Regions from separate parts of the Pseudoalteromonas sp. BDTF-M6 genome, predicted to be linked through region 1. Evidence: predicted binding sites of a transcription regulator. Region 1 holds the regulator's gene; the other holds the start of a gene.
What was found. The regulator NrdR, encoded in region 1, represses ribonucleotide reductase genes. The targets are predictions, from matches to a motif close to AAACACNANATNTNGTGTTT.
Positions count from the first base shown of each region.

Region 2: the regulator NrdR is predicted to act here: its motif matches at 1,915-1,934, upstream of nrdG (anaerobic ribonucleoside-triphosphate reductase activating protein).

Region 1 covers NZ_JAGXTQ010000004.1:13,761-21,666, reverse strand. Annotated here, with positions in the region: gene KD147_RS10015 (error-prone DNA polymerase) at 1-103, shown strand, start outside; gene glyA (serine hydroxymethyltransferase) at 298-1,554, shown strand; gene nrdR (transcriptional regulator NrdR) at 1,646-2,095, shown strand; gene ribD (bifunctional diaminohydroxyphosphoribosylaminopyrimidine deaminase/5-amino-6-(5-phosphoribosylamino)uracil reductase RibD) at 2,097-3,242, shown strand; gene KD147_RS09995 (riboflavin synthase) at 3,245-3,901, shown strand; gene ribBA (bifunctional 3,4-dihydroxy-2-butanone-4-phosphate synthase/GTP cyclohydrolase II) at 3,919-5,025, shown strand; gene ribH (6,7-dimethyl-8-ribityllumazine synthase) at 5,126-5,590, shown strand; gene nusB (transcription antitermination factor NusB) at 5,600-6,010, shown strand; gene thiL (thiamine-phosphate kinase) at 6,056-7,033, shown strand; gene KD147_RS09970 (phosphatidylglycerophosphatase A family protein) at 7,036-7,521, shown strand; gene KD147_RS09965 (diguanylate cyclase domain-containing protein) at 7,531-7,906, shown strand, end outside.
Region 2 covers NZ_JAGXTQ010000003.1:580,263-588,168, reverse strand. Annotated here, with positions in the region: gene KD147_RS09795 (PM0253 family protein) at 1-249, shown strand, start outside; gene KD147_RS09790 (ribonucleotide reductase subunit alpha) at 350-736, shown strand; gene KD147_RS09785 (group I truncated hemoglobin) at 1,250-1,726, shown strand; gene nrdG (anaerobic ribonucleoside-triphosphate reductase activating protein) at 1,962-2,414, shown strand; gene nrdD (anaerobic ribonucleoside-triphosphate reductase) at 2,417-4,192, shown strand; gene KD147_RS09770 (hemerythrin domain-containing protein) at 4,225-4,650, opposite strand; gene ubiT (ubiquinone anaerobic biosynthesis accessory factor UbiT) at 4,647-5,144, opposite strand; gene ubiU (ubiquinone anaerobic biosynthesis protein UbiU) at 5,484-6,479, shown strand; gene KD147_RS09755 (U32 family peptidase) at 6,491-7,369, shown strand; gene KD147_RS09750 (bifunctional protein-serine/threonine kinase/phosphatase) at 7,361-7,906, opposite strand, start outside.

The sequences.
Region 1 (7,906 bases):
GGTGGAGCATCATCAGGGGGTAGTCCATGTGATTGCCGGGCGCTTAATCGATCACAGCGATAAATTACCGGCTTTAATTCTAAAGAGTCGCTTTTTTCATTAGTAATAAAAATGGACTTCTTATTTTTTATTTAAAATATTTATGTGTGAGATTAAAAAATATCATTCTTTTAGGGCTGTGAAAAAAATTCAATCCCTGTTTAAATAACCTCACCCTTAGCCAATAGGCAAACGCGCCGTTTACGCGTACAATAGCGGCCTTTCATATCGACAATCACGTTGCACCTAGGAGACAGCATGTTAGAACGTAACATGAACATTGCAGACTTTGACCCAGAATTAGCCAATGCGATGAACGCAGAAGTAGCTCGCCAAGAAGAGCACATCGAGCTAATCGCCTCTGAGAACTACTGTAGCCCACGCGTACTTGAAGCGCAGGGTTCACAACTAACCAACAAATATGCAGAAGGCTACCCTGGTAAGCGTTACTACGGTGGTTGTGAGCATGTTGACGTGGTTGAGCAACTGGCCATTGACCGTGCTAACGAGCTATTCGGCACCGAGTACGCAAACGTACAACCGCACGCCGGTTCGCAAGCAAATGCTGCTGTTTTCCAGGCACTTCTTCAGCCACACGATACGGTACTAGGCATGAGCCTGGCGCACGGTGGTCACCTTACTCACGGTGCACACGTAAACTTCTCAGGTAAGATGTACAATGCAATCCAGTACGGTCTTAACGAAGCAACCGGCGAAATCGATTACGATCAGGTTGAAGCGCTAGCGCTTGAGCATAAGCCGAAAATGATCATCGGTGGTTTCTCTGCTTACTCAGGTATCGTTGACTGGAAACGTTTCCGTGAAATCGCCGACAAAGTAGGTGCTTACCTGTTTGTTGATATGGCTCACGTTGCCGGTCTTATTGCCGCTGGCGTATACCCAAGCCCAGTGCCTTACGCACACGTGGTAACAACCACAACGCACAAGACGCTAGCCGGTCCTCGTGGTGGTCTAATCGTGTCTAACTGTGGCGATGAAGAGATCTACAAAAAGCTAAACAGCGCCGTATTCCCAGGTGGCCAGGGTGGTCCTCTATGTCACGTAATCGCAGCTAAAGCGGTTGCTTTCAAAGAAGCACTGCAGCCTGAATTTAAAGCATACCAGCAGCAAGTTGTTGCTAATGCTCAAGCCATGGTTGAAGTACTACAAGAGCGCGGCTACAAGGTAGTATCGGGTAAAACCGACAACCACCTGTTCCTTCTTGATTTGATCGATAAAGACATCACGGGTAAAGATGCCGATGCCGCTCTTGGCAATGCCAACATCACGGTAAACAAAAACTCGGTACCAAACGATCCACGTTCACCGTTTGTAACCTCGGGTCTACGTATCGGTTCTCCGGCTATCACTCGTCGTGGTTTCAAAGAAGCCGAAGCGAAAGAGCTAGCGGGCTGGATCTGTGACGTACTTGATAACATCGACAACACAGATGTTCAGGCACAAGTGAAAGAAAAAGTGAAAGCGATTTGCGCTAAGTTCCCTGTTTACGCATAACAGTGTGAAATAGCTATTACACAAACATTTGTGTATGATAAAGGCCGCAATTTTTGCGGCCTTTTTGTTATCTACAGGAATCCCATTCACTATGCATTGTCCTTTCTGCAGCGCTAAAGACACCAAGGTTATTGATTCACGCCTGGTCGGTGGTGGCCACCAAGTTCGTCGTCGTCGCGAATGCAATGAGTGTCACGAACGTTTTACCACCTTCGAAGGAGCCGAGTTGGTGATGCCGCGCGTGATCAAGCGTGATGGTTCCCGTGAGCCTTTTAATGAAGACAAGCTGCAAAATGGCCTGCACCGCGCGTTAGAGCGTCGACCAGTAAAAACAGAACAAGTCGATGAAGTGGTGCATCAAATCAAGTCACAAATTCGCGCCACCGGTGAACGTGAAGTCAGTTCACAACTGATTGGCGAGTGCATTATGGAAGCGCTGAAAGGTTTAGATAAGGTTGCTTATGTGCGCTTTGCCTCCGTCTATCGCTCGTTTGAAGATATCCGTGAATTCGGTGAAGAAATCGCCCGCCTAGGAGATTAAGATGACCTTCAGTGCGGACGATAAGCGCTATATGCGCCGAGCCATTGAGCTTGCTTATCAAGGTCGATTCACCACCACACCCAATCCCAATGTCGGCTGTGTTCTGGTTAAAAATGGCCAAGTAATAGGGGAAGGTTTTCACCAACAGGCGGGTACTCCACACGCCGAAGTGCACGCCTTGGCGGCGGCGGGTGATAATGCCCAAGGCGCCACCGCCTATGTTACGCTTGAGCCCTGTAGTCATACCGGTCGCACCGGCCCCTGTGCCGGCGCCCTGATCAAGGCCAAGGTCGCGAAAGTGATCTGCGCCATGCAAGACCCTAATCCGCAGGTCAGTGGCCGCGGCATGAAGATGCTCGCCGAGGCGGGCATAGAGGTCGCATCCGGTTTGCTTGGTGAAGAAGCCGAGAAGTTAAACCTGGGCTTTTTAAAACGCATGCGCAGCGGACGTCCCTATGTCACCTGTAAGCTGGCCGCCAGCCTCGATGGTAAAACCGCTCTGGCCAATGGTGAGAGTAAATGGATCACCGGCCCCGAGGCGCGTAAAGATGTTCACCTATTGCGTGCCCAGCACTGTGCCATCTTAAGTGGTGCCGATACCGTGTTGATGGACGATGCCAAGCTTAATGTGCGCCTAGACGACAGCCAGCGTAGCGAATATGTGTTGCCACAGGTGCGTCAACCGCTGCGGGTGATCTTAGATAGCCGTTATCGGCTGACTCCGGATCTTGCGCTTTTTCAACAGCCAGGCAAGATATTATTAGTGCGCTCAAGCACAGCAGGTGTTAACCCCAAAGAGCTTGATAAACCGCCCGTGTGGCCCAACAATGTAACCGAGTTGGTGTGCGATGGCCTTGAAAATGGCCAGGTCAATCTCGATGCCTTGCTTGCACAGCTGGCGCAGAGCGAAATTAACTCCGTCTGGCTAGAGGCGGGCGCGACCCTGGCTGGTGCCATGGCACAGCAGCAACTCATTGATAGCTACATTGTTTATATTGCGCCAAAATTAATGGGCAGCGATGCCAAAGGGCTGTTAAATATGGGCCCATTTACGGCAATGGCGCAGGTGCCGACCATGCACTTTAGCGATATGACCCCAATTGGTGAGGATATTCGCCTTACCTTAGAGCAACTTAGAGTAGAATAGCCATGTTTACAGGCATTATTGAAGCAACGGGCACACTCAGCTCCCTCACCTTGGTTGATGGCGACCTTAGCGTGCGCGTACAAAGTGACAACTTAGACATGAGTGATGTGGCGCTTGGCGATAGCATCGCCACCAATGGCGTCTGCTTAACGGTCACCGAAAAATTCAGCGATGGCTTTAGTGCCGATGTGTCAAAAGAGACATTGTCACTGACCCGTTTTGCGCACTATCAGCGTGGCCAGCGGGTCAATTTAGAAAAGGCTCTACAGCCGATTTCGCGCTTGGGTGGACACTTGGTTTCCGGCCATGTGGATGGCATCGCCGAGGTGGTTAAGGTCAGCCCTAATGCCCGCGCCATCGAATATTGGCTGGCGGCGCCAGAAGCGCTGATGAAGTACATTCCCTACAAGGGCTCGGTGTGCATCGACGGCGCCAGTTTGACCGTCAATGAAATCGACGGTAACCAGTTTAAATTAACGATTGTGCCGCACACGCTGGCACAAACAACGATCGCCGAATTTCAGGTTGGCACTAAGGTCAATCTCGAGGTCGATCAAATAGCGCGTTACTTGGAGCGCCTTATTCAAGGAGCGCAAGCTCCGAAAGCAGAATCAACAGTATCCGAAAGCCTGCTCATTCAGGCTGGATTTATCAAATAACACATAATGGGCAATATATGAGTTTGAATAGCGCAGCGGAGATCATCGAAGACATTAAAAATGGCAAAATGGTCATCTTGATGGACGATGAAGATCGTGAAAACGAAGGCGACCTGATTATTGCCGCCGAGCACATCAGTGCTGATGCGATTAACTTTATGGCGACCTATGGCCGAGGCCTGATTTGCTTGACGCTGACACAGGAGCGTTGCGAGCAATTGGCCCTGCCGCTGATGGTTAAAAACAATGGCGCTCAGTTCTCTACTAACTTCACCATGTCTATCGAGGCAGCCAAGGGTGTGACAACCGGTATTTCCGCCGCCGACCGTGCCCGTACCGTACAGGCCGCCGTGGCCAAAGGCGCGGTTGCTGAAGACATAGTTCAGCCAGGTCATATTTTCCCGATTATGGCGCAGCCGGGTGGCGTATTAACTCGAGCCGGTCACACCGAAGCAGGCTGTGATCTAGCTCGTCTTGCGGGTCTTGAGCCTTCGTCCGTGATTGTGGAAATCCTTAATCCGGATGGCACCATGGCTCGTCGCCCGGAACTGGAAGTGTTCGCCAAAGAGCACGGCATTAAGATGGGCACCATTGCCGATCTGATTGAATACCGTAACCTTAATGAAACCACCATAGAGAAGGTGGCGCAGTGTAAGCTGCCGACTGAACATGGCGAGTTTGAGCTGGTGACTTACAAGGACACCATCGACGGCCAGTTGCACTACGCTATGGTGAAGGGCGAAATTACCGACCCAACTCTGGTGCGTGTACATCTGCAAAGCACCTTTAACGATATTCTGCTTTCCGATCGCGGTGCCGATCGCAGCTGGACGCTTTCCAAGGCCATGAAGTATATCGCCGAGCAGGGCGGGGTCTTGGTGATCTTAGGCAAACAAGAGTGCAGCGAAGACATCGAAGCCATGGTGAAGGCGTTTGCTATGGAAGACGAGGGTAAGCAGGCGAATCATCGTAAGATTCAAGGCACATCGCGTACCGTAGGTATTGGCTCACAAATCTTAGCGGATTTGGGCATTACCAAGATGCGCTTGATGAGTATGCCGAAGAAGTATCACGCGCTGTCGGGCTTCCACCTTGAAGTGGTTGATTACGTACAGCCAGAATAAGCAGCTATTTTTTTTCAGTTATGGTATGATGCGCGGCAATTTTGCGATACCCCTAGTTCGCCCCGCATCACGCGTTGGCAATATCAATTAAGGTTTATAGATGAAAATTATTGAAGGTAACAAGTTTGCACCGGGCAAAAAATTTGCCATCGTGATTTCACGTTTTAATGACTTCATTGGCAGCAGCCTACTTGATGGCGCGGTGGATGAGTTAAAGCGCACTGGCAACGTCAGTGACGACGACATCACCGTGGTTTATGTACCGGGCGCCGTTGAGTTACCGCTTGTGGCTAAACGCCTTGCCGCTAAAGGCGAGCACGATGCCATTATCGCTCTGGGCGTAATTATTCGTGGTGGCACACCACATTTCGACCTGGTTGCCGGTGAGTCGAACAAGGGTCTGGCGCAAGTATCGCTAGAATACGATGTACCGGTTGCTTTTGGGGTATTAACCACGGAAAGCATCGAGCAGGCCATTGAGCGTGCCGGTACAAAAATGGGCAACAAGGGTGGCGAAGCTGCACTAAGTGCCCTAGAAATGGTTAATGTTTTAGACAAAATTTAAGGGTTCACAGTGAAACCAGCAGCTAGACGCAAAGCGCGCGTATTGGCCCTCCAGGCCGTTTACTCTTGGCAAATGAGTGGCAATGCCATTGCCGACATCGAACAGAATATGTTGATTGAGAACGACGTATCTAAGGTCGATGTGGAGTATTTTAAAGATCTCGCACGTGGCGTGGCCGTTAACTTTAAACAGTTGGACACCATTTTAGCTCCGCACCTAACACGTCCATACGAAGACATTGATATGGTAGAGAAAGCCATTCTACGTCTGAGCGCTTACGAGTTAAAATTCCGTGAAGACGTACCTTATAAAGTGGCGATTAACGAAGGCATTGAATTGGCAAAAACATTTGGTGCCGATGACAGCCATAAATTCGTTAATGGCGTGCTTGATAAGGCGGTCAAGGAACTGCGTAGTTAAGTACCTGACAACAAGGAGAGCCGGCCCAGGCCGGCTTTTTTGTGTATGCAAGAATTTGAATTAATTAATCGCTACTTCAAAGGCCGTGGCATCACTCGTCGCGACGTCAATTTGGGGATAGGGGATGATTGCGCTATCGTCACCGTACCGGAGAACAGCCAATTAGCGGTGACCACAGACACCATGGTTTGTGGCGTACACTTCTTTGAGGACATTCCTCCACGGGCTTTAGGGCATCGCGCCATCGCCGTGAACCTCAGCGACTTGGCCGCCATGGGCGCCGAGCCGGCTTGGGTCTCGGTGGCTTTAACCTTGCCCCATGCCGATATGCAATGGCTGGAAGAGTTCACCGCGGGTATGCATGAAATTGCCGAGTATTTCAACGTGCAGATAATAGGTGGCGATACCACCCAAGGGCCACTTACGGTGACCGTCTGCGCCAAGGGTACGGTTCCTAAAGGTAAGGCCATTACTCGCAGCGGTGCCAAACCGGGTGACTGGATTTATGTCACCGGTCCGCTCGGAGATGCTGGGCTGGCGGTGGAAGCGCGTAAGCAACACCTCGACATCGACCCCGAGTGGCAAAAAAAATTAACTCATAAGCTTGAGTACCCAACGCCGCGCGTTGCCGCGGGGCAGGTATTGCGCGGTTATGCCAGTGCCGCCATCGATATCTCTGATGGTTTGCTGGCGGACTTAAAACACATCCTCGAGATGTCACAAGTCAGTGCCACCATACAGGCCGATAAGATCCCGACCACGGAAGCGTTCCGTCAAAGTATCCAAGGCGAGGCTAAGTGGCCTTATCTATTGGCGTACGGCGACGATTATGAACTTCTGTATACGGTACCGGAAAACCACAAGGCCATGCTTGATAACAAGCTCAATCAATATGGTATCGATGCCGTGTGCATAGGTCAGATCCGCGGTGGCGAAGGGAAAATCGACGTCTTTGATGGCGAGCACAAGCTCGATATCAGCGCCATGGGGTTTGAACACTTTGCCGAGGAAGACGCATGTTAAGCATGACCAGTAACACCTATAATCTGCGCCGCGGCCACCAGTTCTTTGGTCTTGGCTTTGGTCTTGGCTTAAGCCCGAAGGCGCCGGGCACGGTAGGCACCTTTGCCGCCTTGCCGTTTATATTTATGACCATGAACTTTCCGCTGTGGCTACAGCTGGTCTTTGCCGTGGTCATTTCTGTGCTGGGAATCTGGGCCTGTGGTAAAACCGCCGATGACTTGGGTGTACACGATCACCCGGCGATCGTTTGGGATGAAGTGGCCGGTTTTTATATCACCATGATAGGCGCGGCGCTGAATTGGCAAACCCTGGTGGTTGGCTTTTTATTGTTCCGCTTCTTTGATATTGCCAAGCCTGGCCCTATTCGCATGCTGGATAAGCGCTTGCATGGCGGATTGGGGATCATGGCCGATGATATTTTGGCCGGGATCTGCTCTCTCATTTGCCTACAGGCGTTAATTAAAGTAGGTTATTTGCCTGGACTATAAGTTTTGAACATGGGTGTGACATTGCTGCGGTTTTTACAGTCACTTTTGCTGCTGGCGGCGACGCTGATCACGTCAACGGCGTCGGCATCGATTACCGATTATGTCGTTAAACAGTGGAATACCCGTAATGGTTTGCCGTCGCAATCCTTAAAGAGTGTGACCCAGGATAACCAGGGTTATATCTGGGTCGGCACCCAATTCGGTCTCAGCCGCTTTGATGGCGATCATTTCACCAACTTTAACGAACAAAACAGTAACTTTTTAAACAGCAATGCCATTAACAAGCTGCTGATAGATAAAGAAGGTCTGCTGTGGATCGGCACCAAAAAAGGGGTTTCGGTACTGGATCCGGATTCCATGAACTACTTTCAGTTTGGTATCGGCG
Region 2 (7,906 bases), on a different contig from region 1:
TTAACACTCGCCGACATACAAGGGGAACGGGATATGGGCACATGGGGAGTCTATGATCCCATTTTTGACGATGATCCCGAGTTTAGCGAGGGTTTACAGGAAGATGACTGGATTTTGGCCAATATAGACTGGCTCAGTGAGCTCTTTATTACCCATCATATCCCCATCGATGAGCAGCATATGCGTTGGTTCTACCAAGCCGTCGACGCCGAGGATTGGCGTTGCGGCAGCTGTGGTGGTTGTATGTAGTTACTACCCACTTTCCATCTTCGTTTCTACCCACTAAGAGGAATAGCTTAGAGCGAGTCAGCGGTTACACTGGCTTAAATAAAATCATTCGAGAACCAACATGATTAGTCAGTTTAGTGATCTACTTAGCTATGCCAAGGAACAGCCCGATCCGCAGCGGCTGTTATTCTTATTTGCCAAAGCGGAGCAAAGTAACAAAAGCAAAAAAAATGCCCGAGGAACCCTCACGCCAACCATGTGTGTCGATAAACTGCCGAGTGAAATCGAGGATTTTTCGTCATTATGCCAAGAGGCTGATGGTATTTCTGCGCAGTGGGACTTTATGCTCATCGCCAGCCTCAGCGGCGTATTAGGAAAAGCCCCGAGCAGTGAAGATGCCGAGCCTTATTTAAATAAAATGACCAATGATCTGGTCAGTGGACAAAATATTGCTAATTATGTGATTTTTGATCGCCAGCAAAATCCGATCGAAATGCATGCTAACTAGCCCGTAAATCATCTCTCCTAAGTCCCTAGTAGCAAAACCGTGTGATGCTGGTTTTGCTCACCGTTAAGCCAGCTCTTGCTGGCTTTTTATTTACTGGCGGTGTGTCTTCAGTAAAGCGCTTTTTTGCATCCCTCTGAGCTCGCGTCTTTCAGCGATATCAGCGTTTTCTCTGTAAGACGCTGTCCAAGTATAAAGCCTTCTCATAGTTCAGAGGACGCTTGCCGCTTTTTTAAGCCGCTAATGACAGAAGGAATAGTGCGCTCTTACAGCCTTTAGCTTGCCGGCAACCTTAATGCAGTTGCTGGGATTACACCCATCCGGTGATGTTTGTACTCGGTCTGCCCGGCGTAGGATTTCTTCATAGGGTGGGTTCATCGTCGTCCTAAAAGCCCAATTCTATCAAGAACATAAAATTGAAGTGTGAACCTAAGTTGTATCTAAATTGAACACTGACAAAATGCTTGCTTGCGCTAGGCTTTTTAATGGGCAGAAAATTTCAAAGAGAGATACAAAATGAACAAGATCATTCATACCTTAGCCGTCTGGGGAGTGTTCATCATTACACTCAGCCTGACAAGTACCGCGGCCAAGGCCGCAAATGAAGAGCAAGCGGCGACACTTTACCAACGCCTTGGGGGACTGGCGCCTATTTCTGTGGTAGTCAGTGATTTTATCGATGCCTTAATGCCTGATCAGGTGCTTAATGCCAACCCGGCCATAGATGAAGCGAGAAATCGCGTGCCGGCGCCTTATCTTAAGTATCACGTCACCGCCATGGTATGCGAGGTTACCGGTGGGCCTTGCAAATACCAGGGGCGTAGTATGAAAACAGCCCATGCCCATTTGAATATTACCGACAAGGAATGGGCACGCATGGTTGAGGTTTTTAAGGAGATTCTTGCCAAACATAAGGTGCCTGAGGCAGAGGGAAATGAACTGTTGGCGATCATTGGCACCACTAAGGCGGATATAGTCGCTGCAGTGCCCTAAGCGACAGAGGCTCGACTCCAATAGATGGGGTCGTTCATTAACCACAGGAATAAAAAGGGGGAAGTGAGGCTTCCCCCTTTTTAGTATGTTTTGTTCCTAACTACAGTGGAACCTCGTTCGTTTAGTTCTTCACTTCTCATAATTTCAGCACCAGCCTACCCCCTATTGAGTATTGTTTAATCGCCGCGCGAGACTATATATTGTGTTAAATAAAATAAAAAACACAATATATAGTATGTTTAACGTATTTTATCCCCAGGTGGTCTTTCAAGAGGTGCCAGATGAAGTGTCTTTGGCCTTCACCGTTAGTGGATGCCCAATAGGGTGCAAGGGTTGTCACAGTAAAGCGACGTGGAATGCAGACGATGGCACGCCACTGAGTGAAGATCGCTTTAACGAACTGCTATTAAAGTATCAGGGGCTGATTACCTGCGTACTGTTTTTTGGTGGCGAATGGCATCCGCAAACACTCTTTCGCATGTTAAAAATTGCGCGTGCTCAGGGCCTTAAAACCTGTCTCTATACCGGGGCTGATAATATTGGTGAGCAGCTTAAGTCGGTACTTACTTACCTTAAAACGGGTCCCTGGAAAGCGGCGCTAGGGGGACTAGATAGCCCAACAACCAACCAACGCTTTATTGATTTGCGTTCACATCAATCTCTCAACTATAGATTTATAAGGACCTGATAATGAAAAAGTTACCCGCAGAGTTAATTGACGAAAAACTGGCCTTTATCGCGCGTTATTGCAGCGCAGCCAACGCCGCCGATGGTTCGGCCCTCGATAGTAATGCCAATGTGACCAGTAAAAATATTGCTACCTTAGAGGCGGAAACCTGCAAAGATTACGTTATTCAGATAAATCGAGCCGCTATCACACACAAAATCGCGAACTTGTTTGATGCACAATTGGCTAAGGAATATGTCAGGCAGATAGAAGAGCATGAAATTTATGTCCATGACGAAACCAGTCTTAAACCCTACTGTGCATCCATTACCTTATACCCGTTTCTGCTCGATGGTTTAACCAAGCTCGGTGGTGAGTCTCGGGCACCTAAACATCTCGCTTCTTTTTGTGGTTCCTTTATAAACCTGGTATTTGCGGTCAGCGCTCAGTTTGCTGGTGCCATTGCGACGGTCGAGTTTTTAACTTATTTCGACTATTTCGCCCGTAAGGATCTGGGCGATGAATATCTACAAACCCACACCAAGGAGATAGCCAACCATTTACAGCATGTCGTTTATGCACTAAACCAGCCAGCTGCGGCACGGGGCTATCAAAGTGTATTTTGGAATATCTCCTTATATGATGAGGGTTATTTTAATGCCCTGTTTGCCCATTTTGTTTTTCCTGATGGCAGCGCCCCTGTTTGGCAGTCAGTTGAAAAGTTACAGCGTTATTTCATGAGTTGGTTCAATCAGGAGCGTGAGAAAGCCATTTTGACCTTTCCGGTGATCACCGCGGCGATGCTAACGCACGAAGGGCAAGTCAGAGATCAAGCGTTTAAAGCATTTTGTGCCGAGCAGCTGGCGGCTGGTAATGGCTTCTTTATTTATCAATCCGATAACCCAGATTCTCTTGCTTCATGTTGTCGTTTACGCAATGAAATCAACGACAATACGTTTTCCTACACCTTAGGCGCCGGTGGTATTTCTACGGGCTCTATCAATGTTATTACCCTTAATATGAACCGACTGATACAAGATGGGCGAGAATTGTCCGTTGAGGTAGAAAAAATTCATAAGTATCAGGTGGCTTATCGTAGCGTGATGCAAGACTACCTTGAGAGCCATATGCTAAGTGTCTATGACGCTGGTTTCATTAGTATGGATAAGCAATATTTGACCATAGGGATAAATGGCATGGTTGAAGCGGCAGAAGCCCAGGGCTTGCAAGTGGGTAACAATGAGCAATATAAGTCCTTTGTTCGCCAGCAATTGCAGGTGATTTACGAGGCTAATCGCGCGGCCAGTAAAGAGTATGGTTATTTATTCAATACCGAGTTTGTGCCAGCAGAAAACTTGGGAGTGAAAAATGCAAAATGGGACCGTAACGATGGTTATAGCGTTCCCCGTGATTGCTATAACTCGTATTTCTATGTGGTCGAAGATGATGAGCTTAATCATTTGGATAAGTTTATTTTGCATGGCCAAGAAATGGTGCAATATCTTGACGGTGGTTCGGCATTGCACCTAAATCTAGCGGAGCGTCTGAGTATTGAGCAGTACGCCAAGCTGCTCGATATCTCTGCACGCACAGGCTGTAACTACTTCTGTGTGAATGTGAAATGCACTATTTGCAACAGCTGCGAATATATAGATAAAGACACGCGTTATAGCTGTAAACAATGCGGCAGTCAGGACATTGATCATGGCACTCGGGTTATCGGTTATTTAAAGCGTGTTTCAGCCTTTTCTAAAGGAAGGCGTGAAGAGCACAGCCGCCGTCATTATCATCTTGGCTAGCTCCTCATTCGTAACAGGGGCCTAGCCCCTGTTCATAGCTGGGTGATCTGTAGAAACAAAGCGGCTTTTTCTTCCTCACTACTGCGTTGGTCCAGCATTGGATACAGTACCTGTTCTTCTTTGTCGTTATGTTCACTTAATAACGACTCGAGGCGGTGCAACAGTGGCGCTATGGGTTGCTGATGCTCCAGTTGCTCACTTATCTGGCTATTAAGCGCAACGATTTCTTGATGCTCTATGGTCATTACCCTTGTTGGTCCTTGATTCATCCCTGTTTTTTGTTCAAAAAATGGAAATAACACGCTTTCTTCCCAGCGAATATGCTGCTCTAAGCCTTGTCTAAAGGCATGAAAATATGCGCTAGCCTGCCTTGTGCCCTGTTGAGCTATAAACTGGTTGTACAGCGCATCAAGACGTTTGTGATCTGCTTCGAAATAAAAGCTAATTAACTGTGTCATAGGTCAAATCCATATTTTTCTAATAGATTGCAATGGCTCTGGCTCAGCCAATGCAGCGGTTTAGGTAAGTTTTGCGGGTCTAGGTTTTCCAGGCAGGACTTAATTTCTAAGCCAAGCTCGGTATCACCGGCGATAGCCAAACGACGATTAAAGAACAATTGGTCCGGGTCGGCTCTGCCTGCACTTAATCGGATAAAGTCATTAAGTTGGCCTTTAAATTCAACGTCGAAGTGTGGCCCTTCAATGATTTTTAACGACCCTTGAATCAAGCCTATGTACCAACAATGGTGTAAATCCGTGACTTCTAACCTCAAAATGCGCCCGGCAAGAAACTCAAGCTCGCCGGTGCCCAACTCCTCTCGGAAAACATAGTTAAGCACTTGTTGTAAAGGGGCTTTTTGCACCACATTTGGCATGGCTGCCAGTAGTTTACTGCCCATAATAGGTAGTATAGCTAAGCCATTTTTAATACTGCTTTCTAGGTAGTTTTTCATTCGTTAACCTCTTATAAATCAATGTCTTATTTTATTTTTTTTATTCTAAAAGGTGTTAATCCAAATCAACATAAGGGCAGTTTCTTGGTTGATAATTAGGTTTGCCGTTATGGGTTGGGATCCGGGGCGTAAAAAGTGGCATTAAAGGGGATGCAGGACCATCTAGGTGTGCTGCATGATAAGGGAGTGCGCCTATAGCTAATACACAATGGGTAAGCTAAACATGGGCATTGGCGATGAATAGGTAGAGACCGCGCAAGCTTAATCTAGATCAAGCTTTGACAGGGTCAGGCCTTTATTCTGGGCGTTACTTTATGTTGATAAGCACGGAGTTAAGACATGGAATTATTGTGCCCTGCCGGCAGCTATAAATCATTGCAAGCGGCGGTCGATAATGGCGCCGATGCGGTTTATATTGGTTTCAAAGATCAAACCAACGCACGCCATTTTGCGGGCCTTAATTTTTCGCCCAAGCAATTAGAGATGGGGGTTGAATATATTCGTCGTCATCAACGACGATTACACATTGCTATTAATACGTTCGCTCATCCTGATAAAACACGGTTATGGCAAGCCGCGATCGATCGCGCCGTAGAGCTCGGTGCCGATGTGCTCATCGTGGCCGACTTGGCCATGTTGGAATACTGCTCCACTCGTTACCCTGAAGTGGAACTGCATGCCTCTGTGCAGGTTTCGGCGACCAACCTGGGGGCGATAGCATTACTTAAAGATAGTTTTAATGTGTCGCGAGTGGTGTTGCCCCGGGTGCTATCCATTCACCAAATTAGACAGCTAGCGCGGCACTGTCCCGTCGAGCTGGAAGTTTTTGCCTACGGCAGCCTCTGTATTATGGCCGAAGGGCGCTGTTATCTATCATCCTACCTGACCGGCGAGTCCCCTAATACCGCGGGTGCCTGTTCTCCGGCACGCTTCGTTGAATACAGGGACAGTGAATCCGTTCTGGAAACCCGCTTGAACGACATTGTTATTGACCGTTTTTCGCCACAGGAGAAGGCGGGGTATCCAACCCTTTGTAAAGGTCGCTTTGCTGTTGCTGGTAATCAATATCATGTGCTCGAAGAACCCACGAGTTTGAACAGTATGGAATTGCTGCCCGAGCTTATGGCGTTAGGGATTAGTGCCATCAAAATAGAGGGTCGTCAACGCAGTCCAACCTATGTCGCAGATGTAACCAGAACCTGGCGTCAAGCTATTGATGCTTGCCGTAGCGATGCAAAACATTTTTCACCCAGCGAGCAAGCACAACGGTGTTTGCAAAAATACTCTGAAGGCAGCCAAACAACCTTGGGTGCATATCATAAAAAATGGAAATAGGAGCCACACAGATGAAATATGCACTTGGTCCTCTCCTTTACTACTGGCCTAAGGAAAAAGTAGAAGCTTTCTACGAGCAAGCAGCTGAAAGCAGCGCTGACATCATTTACCTTGGTGAAACCGTGTGTTCAAAACGCCGTGAAATGAAACTCCGGGATTGGTTACGCATTGCCAATAACCTCAAGGCTGCGGGAAAAGAAGTCTGTTTGTCGTCACTGGCTTTGCTGGAGACACCGTCAGATCTCTTTATGTTAAGGCGGTACTGCGATGAATCAGGCTTTACGGTTGAGGCCAATGATCTCGCAGCGGTCAATCAACTGGAGCAAAACCGGGTTCCCTTTGTGATTGGTCCGGCAATCAACTGCTATAACGCTGAGACCGTCAGACTGTTATTTAAAAAAGGCATGCGGCGTTGGGTGATGCCCGTGGAAATGTCACGTACCTGGTTGAAAGAAATACGCACCTCACCCCTGTTAAGTGATATCAATGGGCAACTGGAGGTGGAGGTTTTCGCCTATGGCCACTTGCCGTTGGCTTACAGCTCACGTTGTTTTACCGCGCGTTCTGAGAATCGCCATAAGGATCAATGTAATCTGTGTTGTATTGAATACCCTAACGGCCGGGTGGTTAATACTCAGGATAATAAAGAAATCTTTGTTCTTAACGGCCTACAGACTCAGTCCGGACTTAAATATAACCTGATAAACGAGCAGGTAACTATGGGGGGGCTGGTTGATATTGTGCGCTTAAGCCCCGAGTCCGAGCAGACTTTGGTGATGCTAGATAGGTTCCGAACTAATGAGGATGGTACTTATCCGATGGCGCTTAATACCGACAAAGAATGCAATGGCTATTGGTTTAAAATCGCCGGTATGGATATATCAAGCTAGGCTAAACAGGGCGACCAAAATAAGGCTTACCAGTAACCAAAAGCCAGAGACAAGCTGCCAAAAACGCAGCTTGCTTTGGCTTTCATTTATTTTCGGATGCTCGTCAAAAAAGGCTGGGTTAGGCTCAAGCAAATCCGCCATTAAATCATCAAGACGTTGATAGCGCTCTTCAAGGTTGATTTTTACGCCTTTCTCTAGCGCCTTGTCGAACCAAAATGGAATCACGGGATTATAGCGGTTGGCGGGAATATAATGGAGGCGATCAAACTCAAAGCGCGAGTTACATTGTTCTATGCGGCTGCCATAGGGGAGTTTACCGGTGAAGGCTTCATAGACTATGGTAGCTAGCGCATAGATATCTCCCTGGATGGTTGAATTTTTACCAAAAAGATACTGCGGATCCGAGTAACTGGCTGTGCCCAGTACCCCATGATGTTGCAGGGGGGTGGCTATTTCAGCAATACCGGCGATGAAAACAGAGCCAAAATCAACGATCTTGGCGCTGCCGTCATGGCTAACCATGATATTCCCGGGTTT